3 regions of the Paenibacillus sp. CB74 genome follow, and region 3 is predicted to be linked to each of the others. Evidence: riboswitches for the same ligand, from Rfam matches in the RefSeq annotation. Region 3 holds a riboswitch; each other region holds the start of a gene.

Region 1 (4,923 bases), 1.4 Mb from region 3:
GCAGCGCTGGCGGATGCAGGTGTTTTGGATTCGGAGAACGGGTTGCCCGCCACCGGCACCACAACTGATGCCATTGTGTTTGCAGTACGTCAGGCAGTGGAGGAACCACAACCGATGATCACTTATGCCGGGACGGCGACTACGGCGGGGGCGGCGATTGGCAGATTGGTATACGACACGGTGACGGAGAGCCTTCAGGCCGGACTGTTATGGAAAGAGAGGATCAGGCACAAATGACTTTTGAGATAGAGCATCTATGGACCTGGCCGTTCTGGACAGGCATGGCTGGAGCCTGGATTATTATACTGGCGTACCTGTTAGACCGATGTATCGGTGATCCGCGCTGGATTCCCCACCCGGTGATTGGCATGGGAAAAGGCATCTCGGCGTTGGAGCGTGTTATTCGCTCGCGTGTAAACACAGATTCGGGGCTGAAGAGAGCAGGGCTGTTGTTCCCGCTTGTGGTTGCGGGGGGTTCTTTTGCCATCACTTGGGGACTTGTATATGTGCTTGGATTGATTCATCCTGTCATTGCGGCGGCAGCTGAAGTGGTGCTTATCGCAACGACCATTGCTTCAAAAGGGCTGAAGGATGCAGGTATGGAAGTGTATCGTCATCTGAAGCAGCAGGATTGGCCGGCGGCCAGACGTTCACTGAGCATGATTGTAGGACGTGATACGGCGCATCTGGATGAACCGGAGGTAGTGCGGGGAACGGTAGAGACGGTTGCCGAAAATATCGTGGATGCCATTGTATCCCCGTTATTCTATGCGCTTATTGGAGGCGCTCCGCTAGCCATGGCTTATCGTGCCGTCAACACACTGGATTCCATGGTCGGATATAAAAATGACAAGTATCTGCATCTTGGCTGGGCCTCGGCCCGTCTGGATGATGTGGCGAACTGGATACCCGCCCGGATGACCGCAATGCTGTTAATCGTGGGTGCCTGGGTCATGAAACTTGATGCCAAAGGAGCAGCACGAATGGTCGCTCGGGATGCAAGACTGCATCCAAGTCCGAATAGCGGGTGTCCCGAATCAGCAGTGGCTGGAGCACTGGGCATCCGACTTGGCGGACATAACGTGTATCACGGAGTTGCTTCGTTTCGTGCCTATATGGGCGAGGCCACACGGCCGATGGAAGCCGAGGATATTGTGCGAACATCACGCCTGATGTTCTGGTCCGCAGGGGCTTTTGTTGCACTTTGTGTGTTAATATCGCTGGGTGGCTGGCTGGCAGGAGGGATGCTGTTATGGCCCTAAATGAGGGGGATGCAGGCAAGGACATACATACGGATCAACCGGCTTCAATGAAAAGAAACATTCTGTGGGTCCGTCACGGGACAACGCTATGGAATGTGGAAAAAAGATACCTGGGGCATACCGACATCGGTCTGCTGCCAGACGCCAAAGAAGAACTGGCTCCGCTTGATGAACAATTGAGCGGTGTTTCGTGGCACGAGGTATATTGCAGTGATCTGCTGCGCTGCCGCCAGACGCTGGAACAGATTCTTCCTGATGCCGGCGGAAAGGTGAAGTTCGATCAGCGTCTGCGGGAAATTGATTTTGGACAGTGGGAAGGGCTAACGTATGAGCAGCTCAAGGATAACCCTGAGTACCGAAACTGGATTGATGCGCCGCAGAAGGTCACTCCGCCTGATGGGGAATCGTGGCAGGAGTTTACGGAGCGAATGGATTCATTTCTCCAAGAGATGTTGTTGGATGGTCGGCCTTCAATGCACCTTGATGAGGGACGGGTACCTACCATAGTTGTGGTTACGCATGGTGGTGTCATCCGATATGCCTTGTCCCGTCTGATTGCCGGGCTTGGGTTCTGGGATACACATGTCGTACCGGGACAGGCGATTCAGGTCCAGCTTGATCGACAGGGGAATCAATGGTTTGGTAGCAGAGTGACTTTTCCGCCAATCGGGTTGTAAGGATGTACAATATACCCTATAATCACAACAGAAGTGTGACTTCAGCATGGATACAGATACGGTGCAGGCTGTGAAGGCTAATGCGTACATAACATGCAGAAATTACATGACAATGATATACCATATCAGCGACCAAGGGTCCCGCGTGTGAAGGCTGTTTTCATGGCAGATTAGTACGAGTCGTGAAACACACAAGGGTGAAATGGGGAAGCCGGTGCAAATCCGGCACGGTCCCGCCACTGTAAAACAGGATGATTCCTGTAAGTCAGGTTACCTGCCCTGGACGTACAAACCGGTGTTCCTTCGAGGAAAGGACAGCGTTTCGGGCAATTCTATGCGCATGGACAACCTTGGGTTGAACATGTACAGATCGCCATATGCGAGACGTCATCCCTGATCCTGGACGTAAGGATTAGGGATTTTTTATTGTTCATGTAAGATAAACCGAACTTTTACACGTTAACGAAGAGTGCAGAACCGATCTGAAGAAACGGAGTGTTCGCTTAAAGCTTTCTACAAGAAAGCTACATCGGAAGCATACGCTTATCCCCGGATTTTCCCTTTCGAAAAGGGAATCAAAAAATCTGGGGATAACAGCGATCGGAAGATGGTACTGCAATCGGAGTGGACTTGTGTAAATTGATGGATTTTACTTGTACAGGAACACCAAGGCAAGGGTAGTAAGAGTTCAAGCATGTTGCAAGAAAATAGTACAGATAGAGAAGGGGAGAATAACAGAATGAATATCAAGAATTGGAAAAGCGTAGCGTCCCTGCTAAGTGCAGCGGCACTCGCACTGGCTTTGGCCGGATGTGGCAATGCAACAACGAATGAGGGCACAGGTACTTCGCAGCAACCGGCACAGGAGCAGTCCCAGAGCCAGGCGCAGACGGATCTCAAAACGCAATATCCACTGACCGTTACGGATGCAACGGGTGAATCGTTTACTTTTGAAAAGGCGCCAGCCAAAATTGTATCCGTGTCACCAGCTGAGACAGAGTCCCTGTTTGCCCTTGGATTGGATGAACAGATCGTTGGTGTATCCGACTATGATGATTATCCTGAGGCAGCAACAACCAAAGCGAAAATGGGCGGCATCACCAAGCCCAACGAAGAGTCCATCATTGCATCTGAAGCCGACATTGTCTTCACAGGTATCTCGATGAGTGAGGATGCCGTGAAGAAGCTGCGCGAACTCGGTATTACCATTTTCAAAACGGATCCTAAATCCATTGACGATGTGATGAACAATATCGAAACCTTCGGTAAAATCACCGATCATCAGGAAAAAGCACAAGAAATCATCACTCAGATGAAACAGGACGTGACGGATGTAACCGAAGCGGTGAAGGCCGTTAAACCAGAAGAGAAGAAAAACGTATACGTTGAATTCTCCCCAGGCTGGACTGTAGGTAAAGGCGAATTCATGGATGAACTTATTACTGTAGCTGGTGGTAGCAATATTGCTTCGGACAAAGAGGGTTGGTATGAAATTAATGAAGAAAACGTGATTGCCTCTAACCCCGATGTAATCTTGTATGCCAACGATGTAATTGATGAAAACTCCAAAACACTGGATCAGATCATCAAGGCGCGCAGCGGCTGGGATCAAATTACGGCTGTGAAAAATGACGCGGTTATTGGCCTGGATGCCAACCTGCTGAGCCGTCCGGGTCCACGGGTAACTCAAGGGTTGAAAGAAGTAGCCAAAGCGATCTACCCTGACTTGTTCCAATGAGTAAAAAGCTGATCCTGTTCGGAACGACGGGCATGGTGCTGCTGGTGCTTACCGTGCTCATCTGCACGGGCATTGGTTCAGTAGCTTTGCCAATTCGGGATATTGCCGGCATCCTGATTCACAAAATTCCCTGGGTGGGCGACTGGATTACACCGGATTGGAATAAGGCAGCCGAACAGATTATCTGGAAAGTGCGTTTTCCGCGTGTACTGCTTGCTGTGCTCGTGGGGGCTTCACTGGCTATTGCGGGTGCGGGCTTCCAGGGTGTGCTGCGTAATCCGCTGGCCGATCCGTTTACGCTCGGTGTATCATCCGGTGCGTCGGTAGGGGCGGCTTTCCTGATTTTCTTCGGATTGCAGTACGCACTGATCGGAATCTGGACGTTACCTCTAATTGCATTTTTGACGGGTGTAATCACGTTATGGTTTGTGATGGCACTGGCTCGTGAAGGGCGTAAAATACCAACACACAGCCTCATTCTGGCTGGTGTGGTCATGCAAAGTTTCCTGGGAGCAGTTGTTTCCTTCCTGTCGACCATGTCGAAACAGACGATTAATGAAATTATATACTGGACGATGGGAAGTCTGGCATTACGCGGGTGGTCGTATACGGCCATCCTTTTCCCGTATTTTCTGCTGGGGCTGGTCTTTCTCTGGAGCCGGGCACGCTCGTTAAATGTGCTTGCGCTGGGGGAACGTCAAGCGGCACATATCGGGATCGGCGTGGACAGGCTTAAGCTCTCCGTGCTGGCAGTCGGCACACTGCTGACCGCAGGGGCTGTCTCGGTATCCGGTGTCATCGGATTCGTTGGATTGGTGATCCCGCATATGTTGCGGCTGCTGGTGGGGCCGGATTATCGACTGTTGGTACCTTTATCAGCCATTGGTGGAGCGATCTTCATGGTGTGGGCCGATACCATCGCAAGGTCGTTGCTGGCGCCCACTGAAATTCCGCTCGGGGTCGTCACCGCCTTTGTTGGTGCGCCGTTCTTTGCTTACCTGCTGCACCGGAATAAAAAGTTGCAGAAGGGGATGATGCCATGAATTCCAGTACCGGTTCAAACTCACTTATTTCCATTAAGGGAGCAGGAAAGTCATATGGTAATCATCAGGCATTGCGTACTATAGACTGGCATGTTGATGAAGGTGACTGGTGGGGAATTGTTGGTCCAAACGGCAGCGGCAAGTCCACTCTGATCCAGCTTATTGCCGGAACGGAACAGTTAAGCGAAGGTCAGATCCGTATC
Region 2 (4,923 bases), 820 kb from region 3:
TGTACCAGTTGTTCTCGTGATGATTATATCCATGTGGATGGTAAGCCGAGTCCAGCGGAGGTTTCCGAATCAGGATCTATTTGAGGCCCTTGCTGACCGATTCCCCTTTATGGGAAGGCTCGCAGGTGTAATGTACGTTTTGTTTTTTTTCTTCATATTCGCAAGAGATATCCGATTGATTGGTGATTATGTAAGTATAACTTTATTAGAGACGACACCGATTTCCATCGTTGTATTGTCACTTATGATTATGGCGGTATTTATCGTCCGAGGTGGGCTTGGTTCGTTGATCGGAATGTCGGAACTCTATGTTACCCTGTTCCTGTTGAACTCTCTCATTGTGCCTTTCATGCTTATCCAGCAGATCAATATGGAGAATCTGATGCCTTATTTTCATGTGGATGTTGCAGGAGTAGGTAAGGGGAGTTGGTACATATTTTCTTTTTACGGAGAGATGATCGCATTGCCTTTTGTCGTTAAGGGCAGTGACTTTCGCTTCAAGTCTGTGATATGGGGCATTATCATCTCGGGATTGCTGATGATACTGATTCTTGTGGAAACCATTACATCGATAGGTGTGCCTATTGCGTCCAGGCTGGTATACCCTTCTTATGAGCTGGCAAGACAGTTGCAAATAAGTGATTTCCTGGATCGGTTTGATCTGGCGCTGGCAGCGGCGACCCTGCCTACCATGATTACCAAAATTGCATTTGATCTGTACTTTGTCTGTTGGGGACTGAAGCGAATGATTCCGAACGTATCAGGAAAGGTCATGACTGGCCCTGTGGCGCTGTTAGGATTCGTATGTGCCTTTTGGTTCTTCAAGAACGCAATTCAGCTGTATCGGTTTACTCGGGAATGGACATGGATTGCCATTGTTTTTGAAGTACTGTTCCCGATTGTGCTGTTTCTTTTCCTTCGTCCTCGCAAAAAGGATAAAAAAGAATCTGCCCACCAGAAATCGGGAGAGCAGTCCAAGAAAGAGAAGCATGAACAGGGACAAGAATCCACTGATTCGGAGAAGAACGGGGAGAAAAGAAGGCAAGATCGTCATGGGGGAGAACTCCAACCTTCCTGATACATTCCATCAAAAATCCTTATAGATGAACGGGCAAAAATAGCGTAAGCACAGTTTCGCTTCACAGAAGTACCCTGTATACTGTAGTCAGACTGATGAACATTCGGCTGGACTAACGGGGGGAACATGAATGGCTCAACATTTGGCAGGTGTGCGTGTAGCATTGACAGGACCACGAAAATCGAAAGAAATGTCCATACTGGTTGAAAAAATGGGGGGAATCCCGCTTGTGCGACCGGCACAGGGGACCGTATTCCTGGATGATCGGAGTATCAGGGATGGGCTGGTATCCTGGATCTCAGACCCGCCAGACTGGGCGGTGTTAACGACGGGTATGGGATTGGATGCATTGTTTGAAATGGCTGAGGATATGGAAGTCGCAGGACAATTGTTGGATGTATTATCGGAATCCTCCATTGCAGCGAGGGGGTACAAGACGGTGAATGCGCTCAAAAAGCGCAGATTAACGCCCCTGGTACGGGATGATGACGGTAGCACGGACGGGCTCATTCGAGAATTCGCCCCGCATGATCTCGCAGGGAAAAAGGTCATATTACAGCTTCATGGGGAGACAGCTCCCAAACTCGTTGCATGGTTGGAAGAACAAGGTGCAATCGTCAGACAAGTGCTCCCTTACCGCCATGTACCGCCGGAAGATGCAGAGCTGGAACAGCTGTTGAATGAAATTCTAAAGTTCGAGGTAGATGCTGTTGCGTTCACAAGTGGACCCCAAGTCAGATTTCTGACGCAATATGCGGCCTCCCAGGACAAGCTTGAGCCGTTGCTTGCCGCCTTCAGACAAGGCGTAATTCCTGCATCCGTAGGTAAAGTTACAGCAAACTCCATGCGTGAAGAAGGCATTGAGGCGCTGGTCATTCCGGAGGAAGAGAAGATGGGTGCACTCATCGTTGAACTTGGACGTTACTTTGCCGCAGGGCGTGCGGACAAGGTTGGCGGTCAGCAATAAAGGTTGAGTCGTTAACAGAAACGAACTCAATGCAAGGGTTGTTGGATGGTTATAACGAATGGGATATGCATAGGTTATTCCGGGTTCTGATCCGATTTTTGGATCAGGACTTTTTTCTGTTTTGTCTGAAAATAGAAGAATGGATAAGTATCATAAGCATGGACATTATTTCCTGCACGGTGTTATTATGAAAACAATATTGAATGAAAACAAGCAAGGTGCTCTTGCGTGCAGCAAGAGGTAACAGGGAATCGGGTGAAAGTCCCGAGCGGTCCCGCCACTGTAATGGTGAAGCCCTTTTTGATCCAAGTCACTCGGAAAGCCGGGGAAGACAGAAAAGGAAGCTGATGATCCAAAGCCAGGAGACCTACCTTGCATGTGTCACCAAACCCTTCGCGGAAAGGAGTGGTGTACGAAGAATCAGGAATTGGGCGAACAATCGGTGCGCCCGGCTGGCCCCTCCAGGCCACATAGTCACAGGACTACCCTTCGGGAGTCTGGGGCTGTGTTCTTGAGTGTACGTACATGCGTATCCCATCCGTTACAAGGATGGGATTTTTTTGTTTTTTTAGATAAATGCACATCCTTGCGATACCTACCCTGTGTCGGGAAATTGCAGGTAGAGGAATAGATTAGTTGGATCATAACGGGTGATGTAAGAGCCTTGTTCGATAGTCTGAGTAAACAGAGCTGACGAGTTGAACATGCAGTACAGCGGGGGAGAAGGTCGGCATAGCCGCCCTTCTTCACTGTTTAGATCAGTACGACAAGTGTGATGAAGGAGGAGAAAATCATGCAAAATCAAGGCAAGCTGTTGATTATCGGGTTCGGCCCGGGAGCAATGGAACATATCACCAAGCGGGCACTCGAAGCACTTCAGGAGAGTGAGGTAATTATCGGATACAACACGTATGTGGATCTTATTCGCCCTCTGTTGAACGGGCAAGCGATTGTGCGTACAGGCATGACGGAGGAAGTAAGCCGTGCACAAGAAGCGGTTCGACAGGCGGAGACGGGCAAAATTGTTGCCGTAATTTCCAGCGGTGACGCAGGTGTGTATGGTATGGCTGGACTGGTGTACGAGGTGCTGATGGAGCAAGGTTGGAAGCCGGATACGGGTGTTGCCGTCGAGGTTATTCCGGGCGTATCGGCCATTCAGTCCTGTGCATCACTGCTGGGTGCCCCTGTCATGCATGATGCATGTACGATCAGCCTTAGTGATCACCTTACGCCGTGGGAGACCATTATTCGCCGGGTTGAAGCCGCAGCGTCCGCTGATTTTGTCATTGCCCTGTACAATCCACGGAGTGGACGGCGCACACGCCAGATCGTGGAGACACAGGAAATGATCCTGCGTTATCGTGACCCACAGACCCCCGTAGGTCTGGTGAAAAGTGCATACCGTGAGCGTCAGGACGTTGTCATGACCACACTGGAGGATATGCTGAATCATGATATCGGCATGCTGACGACCGTGATTATCGGCAACTCCTCGACCATGATGTACGAAGGACTCATGGTCACCCCGCGCGGGTATCAGCGGAAATATACGCTGAACACCGCGGAACAGTCGCTCAGACCTCATGAGCGACTACGCACGGAAGCCGAGCCATGGTCGCTCGGCGCAAGGGAAGCCCGCGCTGCCGCCTCCGGCGAGGCAGCGGGCGAGAGCGCCCGAGCGGGCACGGCTCCGCAAGGGCAGCCGCCCGCAGGCGCAGGGGCAGCTGCCACTACGCCTGCGGCAAGCCCGGCGAGCGGCGCTGGCACCGCCGTGCTTGCCGGCGAGCGACCTGCGCCCGTTGCGGCAGAGGCCGCTCCGGGCCGAGTCGCAGAAGCGCCACGCGTCAGCGCAGCTGCGCTGGCCGCCGAGGCGCTGACACGGCTCGCGGCAGGCGGCGCGCTCGCGGGCGAATCGGCGAGCCGCTGGCTGAATGCAGCAGCGCCGAGCCGAGAAGCAAGTTCACCCCAGGCTGCGACCGCAACGGCGGTACGCACCGCGCCCGAGCCTGGGCGTAAGGCGCCGCTGTTCGAAGTCGGCGTGTCGCCCGGCGTGGGCAACAAAAAATTCACCGCAGCCCAGATGGCGCTGCTGGCGCAGTGTGCAAGTGAAGACGGCGAACTGGAGTACACGCCGGAGCACCAGATTATTCTGAGAGTGCCGACATTTGAACCGGACTCGCTGGTTGAAGAGCTGCGTGCAGCGAATTTTATCGTTGTACCGATTGGTGATGTCATCAAGGTGAAGGCCTGTGACTTCTGCAATATGGAGAAGGACGATGCTGTCCCGATGGCTAACCATTTGCAGGCCGTGATTGGCGGATTGGGTGCACCCAAAGAAACGAGTGTGGCGCTGAATGGCTGCGGTATGGCATGTTACGGGGCAGTACTGGAGGATATCGGCATCGTATATCGCAAAGGTGCATATGACCTGTTCCTCGGCGGCAAGAAATTCGGCCGCAATGCTCACCCTGCCCAGCCCGTAGCGGAGGGAATTCCGGGTGATCAGATCGGTGGCATTGTGGAACGTATTGTGGCGGATTACAAAGAAAAGGGCCATCCGAATGAGCGATTTCACAAGTTCTTCAAACGAGTCGGCGTAATTCAGGGCTTCCGCCATGTCGATGCACCGGTCACTGTGGAAGTAAACCCGATATGTGGTGACTAATTCCATACTTAATTCCTTACTAAATTTCTAAATAAGTCTTGAGTAATCATTAATTAATTCCCTGCCTGCACGACTTCTTTCGTGGAGACATGAGGGTGCAGCTTGTCAGGACCTATCTAATATTTTGCAATATTCGCTGGATTTCAGCTGACATAGATGGATTGATTTTTACGAGTAATGCAGTGAATGGGTGGAATGACTGGTTTGGCGTAG
Region 3 (4,923 bases):
AAATCAGGCCCGGAAATGCCATTAAGGTATCAGACAGGCGCATGAGCACCATATCCGTTACCCCCCGAGCGAAACCGGCGATGACTCCAATCGCTACACCTAGCACAAACACGATGCCAATCATCATAAAGGTGAGCAGCAGCGAGGTACGTGCACCGTACAGAAGACGAGATAATACACATCGACCCAGCTGATCGGTTCCAAGGGGATATTCAATGCTGGATGGCTGCAATACTTTGGCAAAGTTCGTGGCAAGTGGGTCGTGTGGTGCAAGCAGCGGTGCAACCATGGCAAGAATAATCCAGAAGGCGGTCAGAGACAGCAGGAAGGTGAACCAACGATTCTGCAGTAATACCAGTCTGAAGGCTCTCATCTATATATCCACTTCCAGTCGGATTCGGGGATCACGAAGATGAGTCCATACATCAACCAGCAGATTCAGGGTGACATATATGATTGCCATCCAGATGACATACCCCTGAATCAGCGGATAATCCCTTGTGAAAATTGCATCTACAGCCATCTGTCCAACGCCCGGCCACACAAATAAACTTTCCACAATCGCTGCACCACCTAACAAAGCACCTGTCGTCATACCCATAAGGGTAACGATCGGCAACAGGGCATTGGGGAGAATATGACGCAAAATAATGATCGACCCCTTCACACCTCTGGATCTTGCACCGATCACATAGTTCTGGCTTGTCTCCTCAAGCAGGACCGCACGAATCTGTCTGCTGTACTGGGCAACAAGTGGAATCGCGAGAGTACATGCAGGCAGAATCAGGCTGTACCATCCGGAATTGCCCATTACCGGCAGCAGTTTCAGCTGTACACCGAAGACCAACATGAGCAGCATCCCCAACCAGAAGCTGGGCATCGATAATCCGGCAAAAGAGAACAGACGAATGACGTGATCAAGCCATTGGTTACGATAGACAGCCGACAGCATCCCCAGTGGAAAGGAAACCAGAATAACCAGAAGCATAGCGCTTCCTGTTAGCCAAAGCGTTGCCGGGAGCCGTGCCATCAGCACGTCCAGTACTGGACGATTGTATTTATATGATGTACCGAAGTCTCCAGTTACCACCTGTCCCAACCATGTCCCGTATCGGTAGAAAAAAGGCTCATTCAATCCAAGCTCAGACCTCACCTGCCTGACCAGCTCATCGGATGGCGTTACCCCTGTAGACATAAGCATAAGTCTGGCTGGATCTCCAGGAGACAGGTAGGTTAGCAGGAACGTCAGGAACGTGATGCCGAACAACACAACTACCAGTTGTAATAATCGTTTAACGATATATCTGCTCAATTGCTCTAACGTCCTTCCCCAAAACTTTATGTATATGCCATGATGTTCTCCGTCCATAGCAAAAAAGGCGTCCCTCTCCGTGTTACTGGATGAGGACGCCTTAAATAAACAGATTTTCAGAAAAAATCATGCTCTCTAAACACCTTCCTATCTCCCGTAGGGTACTACTGTGTTTGTTAAACCTGGCAGGTCTCCTGGCTCCAGAATCATCGTCACTTGCAGCTCCTTCCCGGTCTAAACCAGTGGATTATCGCTACCTAACTCCTCTGTTACAGTGGCGGGACCGCGCCGGTATTACACCGGACTTCCCTATTAAGCTTTCACCCTGACGGGCAAAGCACCAAGTTCCACATATTCAATTACACTTCTGTATCAGTATAGCGGGACAACGTTTAATGATCAAAACTTTTCTTTCAAATTTGAAACACTAGGTGCGTCTAATCGCGAATTCTCGACCCCTTCGGAGATACGCCCGTCACACGCTTAAACATCTTGGAAAACAATAATGGGTCCGTATAACCGACAGAATGGGCCACTTCACTGACCGACAGCCCTGGATTCTGAAGAAGTTCGGCAGCACGATTCATACGGTACTCCAGAAAAAATGACTGTAGCGACATGCCATATCGCTCTTTGAATAATCCCGATAGATATGTGCGATCCAGCCCCACGGCTTGGGCAATATCCAGTATGGAGGTTCGCTGACTGTACCTGTTCTCCATAAATTGCACCGCCTGCCGGATGTATGTTTCTTTGTTTGAAAGGAGCTGCCCGACCTCTTCCTTCACAGGTGAAGAAGAGATTAATTCTGCCATCAAGCGGTACAAGAGACTCTGGTTCAACACATCACCTTCCGGTCGCGTGGAAGCTTGGACCATCTCCGTATACAACTGTTCCATCGTAATCGTATCATGGACATCATATATCGGGCGCTCCGGGCTCAGTTGGGCACGTTGCATGAATGCTTTGGCTTGTACACCTTTGAAACCGAACCACGAATACGTCCAGGGCTCCTTGGGATCTGCCTCATAATGAATAAGCGTATCCGGGAAAATGATAAAACCCTGTCCCTCGCTAAGCTTGTATTCCTGGTCCCCCATGTACACGATGCCCCGTCCTTCATGGATGTAATGCACAATATAGGAATCACGTACACCCGGTCCCCAATAATGGGCGGGTTCACACGCCTCCCACCCGAAGAACAACAAGACAAGTTCCATCTGTGTCCAGTCCGTGGCTACCACATTCATCTCTATTTTTCTCATTTTATGCCCTCCCTCCTTGTTTCCTTCCGAGGCTCACCATCTGTATGTCTAATTAAATTATAACAGCTAAAGGACATACATATTAGTTGAAAACGGAAACAAAAATGGGATTATGCCATGTTTGAGAGGGGTTGAGCCATAGTTATATGTGCCGAATCGGCCTATAGTTGGGGTACAACATTTTTCAGGGAGGCTGAATTTAAGATGAACAAAATTACGTTTCTCGGTGCGGGAAGCACCGTCTTTGTCAAAAATGTATTGGGTGATGTCATGATGACCGAAGCACTTCAGGATTTTGAGCTGGCATTGTTCGATATCGATGCTGAACGTCTGAGCGATTCAGAGCGTTTGCTGACCAGTCTGGCCCGTTCACTCGGAAGTCGTTGCGTCGTGAACGTATATCAGGACCGCAAAGAAGCGCTGCGCGGGGCCAAATATGTCATCAACGCCATCCAGGTCGGTGGATATGATCCATGTACCATTACGGACTTTGAGATTCCGAAAAAATACGGACTACGTCAAACGATTGCAGATACCCTAGGTATCGGTGGAATTTTCCGTAATTTGCGGACGATTCCGGTCATGCTGGATTTTGCCCGGGATATGCAGGAAGTGTGTCCGGATGCATGGTTCCTGAACTATACCAACCCGATGGCCGTGCTTACCAATGTCATGAATGTGCATGGTGGGATCAAAACCGTAGGTTTGTGTCATAGTGTGCAGGTATGTGTACCACATCTGTTTGATGCACTGGGGATTGATCAGACAGGTGTTGTGGCTAAAATTGCAGGGATCAACCACATGGCGTGGTTGCTCGAAGTTACAAAAGACGGGCAGGACCTGTACCCTGAGATTAAACGACTGGCGAAGGAAAAACAGCAAGAACAGCATGATGACATGGTTCGTTATGAACTGATGCAGCGTTTTGGCTATTATGTAACGGAATCCTCCGAACACAATGCCGAATACCACCCTTATTTCATCAAGCGGAATTACCCGGAGCTGATTGAACGCTTCAACATTCCACTGGATGAGTATCCACGCCGCTGTGTGAACCAGATTGAAGGCTGGAAAGAAATGCGTACCAAGCTGTTTGCCAGCGAAAATATTGAACATACCCGCAGCCGTGAATACGCATCGCATATTATTGAAGCCATGGAGACGAATAACCCGTACAAGATTGGCGGCAACGTCATGAACAACGGACTGATTACGAACCTGCCGCGTGAGGCATGTGTCGAAGTACCTTGTCTGGTCGATGGATCAGGAATCAGTCCTACCTACATTGGGGATCTGCCTCCACAACTCGCGGCATTGAACCGGACAAACATCAACACGCAACTGCTGACCATTGAAGCGGCAATCACCGGCAAAAAGGAACATATCTATCATGCGGCCATGCTTGATCCACACACGGCTGCTGAGCTGTCTATCGATGACATCGTAGCGATGTGTGATGAGCTGATTGAAGCTCACGGCGATTGGTTGCCAAAATACACGTCATAATATAAAAGCACCGTTCCTTTGCAGCCAAAGGGGACGGTGTTTTGCTCTTCAATAACGCTCATTCGCTGAGGCGTGCATCACATCACTATTATGAAATGTCTCGCTCCCTTAAACCTTATTCGGCAGGAAGCAAAAAGCGATAACCAATGCCAGGCTCCGTCTGAATAAATCGGGGCTTGGTTGGATCTTCATTTAATTTCTTGCGCAGATGCCCCACATATACCCGAAGATAATGGCTGTCGGACTCATGATGATGCCCTCCCCATACTTGCTGCAAAAGCTGACGCTGGGTGATGATCTTCCCCGCATTCGAGGCGAGCACCTTCAGCATCTCATATTCCGTTGGTGTTAATTTGACCAAAGTCCCCTCCAGTTCGACTTGCCTTTGGGCCAGATCAATTGTGAGTGATCCGAAGCGCAGTATCGGCTCATCCGTCGTTTTGGCTACATGACGCAGCGCCACCCGAATACGGGCGACCAACTCACCCATCCCGAATGGTTTGGTCACATAATCATCTGCACCACCATCCAACGCGGCAATTTTGTCTCCCTCCTGATCCTTCGCTGTCAGCACGATAATGGGCACTTGTGACCATTCGCGAATGCGGCGAAGTACCTCCATACCAGACATGCCTGGCAAACCCAGATCAAGGATGATCAGATCCGGATGTACAATACTCGCCTGAATAACACCCTCTGCGCCCTCCCCACACTCGTGGAGTTCGAATTGATGTGCCTGAAGAGTGACCTTGAGCAATTTGCGAATCTGCGGCTCATCATCGATCACCAGTATGCGAGCCCCTAGTGGTGCATTCATCTTATTCTTCAACCTCTCCTTGT

What was found. A riboswitch is a leader RNA that binds a small molecule or an ion and turns the genes downstream of it on or off. The one in region 3 is predicted to bind cobalamin.
Region 1: another riboswitch for cobalamin. It lies ahead of ACX9NY_RS16190 (ABC transporter substrate-binding protein); the one in region 3 lies ahead of nikB (nickel ABC transporter permease).
Region 2: another riboswitch for cobalamin. It lies ahead of cobJ (precorrin-3B C(17)-methyltransferase); the one in region 3 lies ahead of nikB (nickel ABC transporter permease).

What each region holds. Positions count from the first base shown of each region.
Region 1 is NZ_CM146009.1:3,625,962-3,630,884, reverse strand. Features, by position in the region: gene ACX9NY_RS16205 (adenosylcobinamide amidohydrolase) at 1-237, shown strand, start outside; gene cbiB (adenosylcobinamide-phosphate synthase CbiB) at 282-1,262, shown strand; gene ACX9NY_RS16195 (histidine phosphatase family protein) at 1,253-1,939, shown strand; cobalamin riboswitch at 2,086-2,235, shown strand; gene ACX9NY_RS16190 (ABC transporter substrate-binding protein) at 2,679-3,677, shown strand; gene ACX9NY_RS16185 (FecCD family ABC transporter permease) at 3,674-4,720, shown strand; gene ACX9NY_RS16180 (ABC transporter ATP-binding protein) at 4,717-4,923, shown strand, end outside.
Region 2 is NZ_CM146009.1:5,870,586-5,875,508, forward strand. Features, by position in the region: gene ACX9NY_RS25955 (GerAB/ArcD/ProY family transporter) at 1-1,078, shown strand, start outside; gene ACX9NY_RS25960 (uroporphyrinogen-III synthase) at 1,209-2,045, shown strand; cobalamin riboswitch at 2,245-2,434, shown strand; gene cobJ (precorrin-3B C(17)-methyltransferase) at 2,839-4,710, shown strand.
Region 3 is NZ_CM146009.1:5,052,943-5,057,865, forward strand. Features, by position in the region: gene nikC (nickel transporter permease) at 1-373, opposite strand, end outside; gene nikB (nickel ABC transporter permease) at 374-1,312, opposite strand; cobalamin riboswitch at 1,480-1,672, opposite strand; gene ACX9NY_RS22395 (AraC family transcriptional regulator) at 1,750-2,577, opposite strand; gene melA (alpha-galactosidase) at 2,782-4,083, shown strand; gene ACX9NY_RS22405 (response regulator) at 4,199-4,900, opposite strand; gene ACX9NY_RS22410 (ATP-binding protein) at 4,902-4,923, opposite strand, start outside.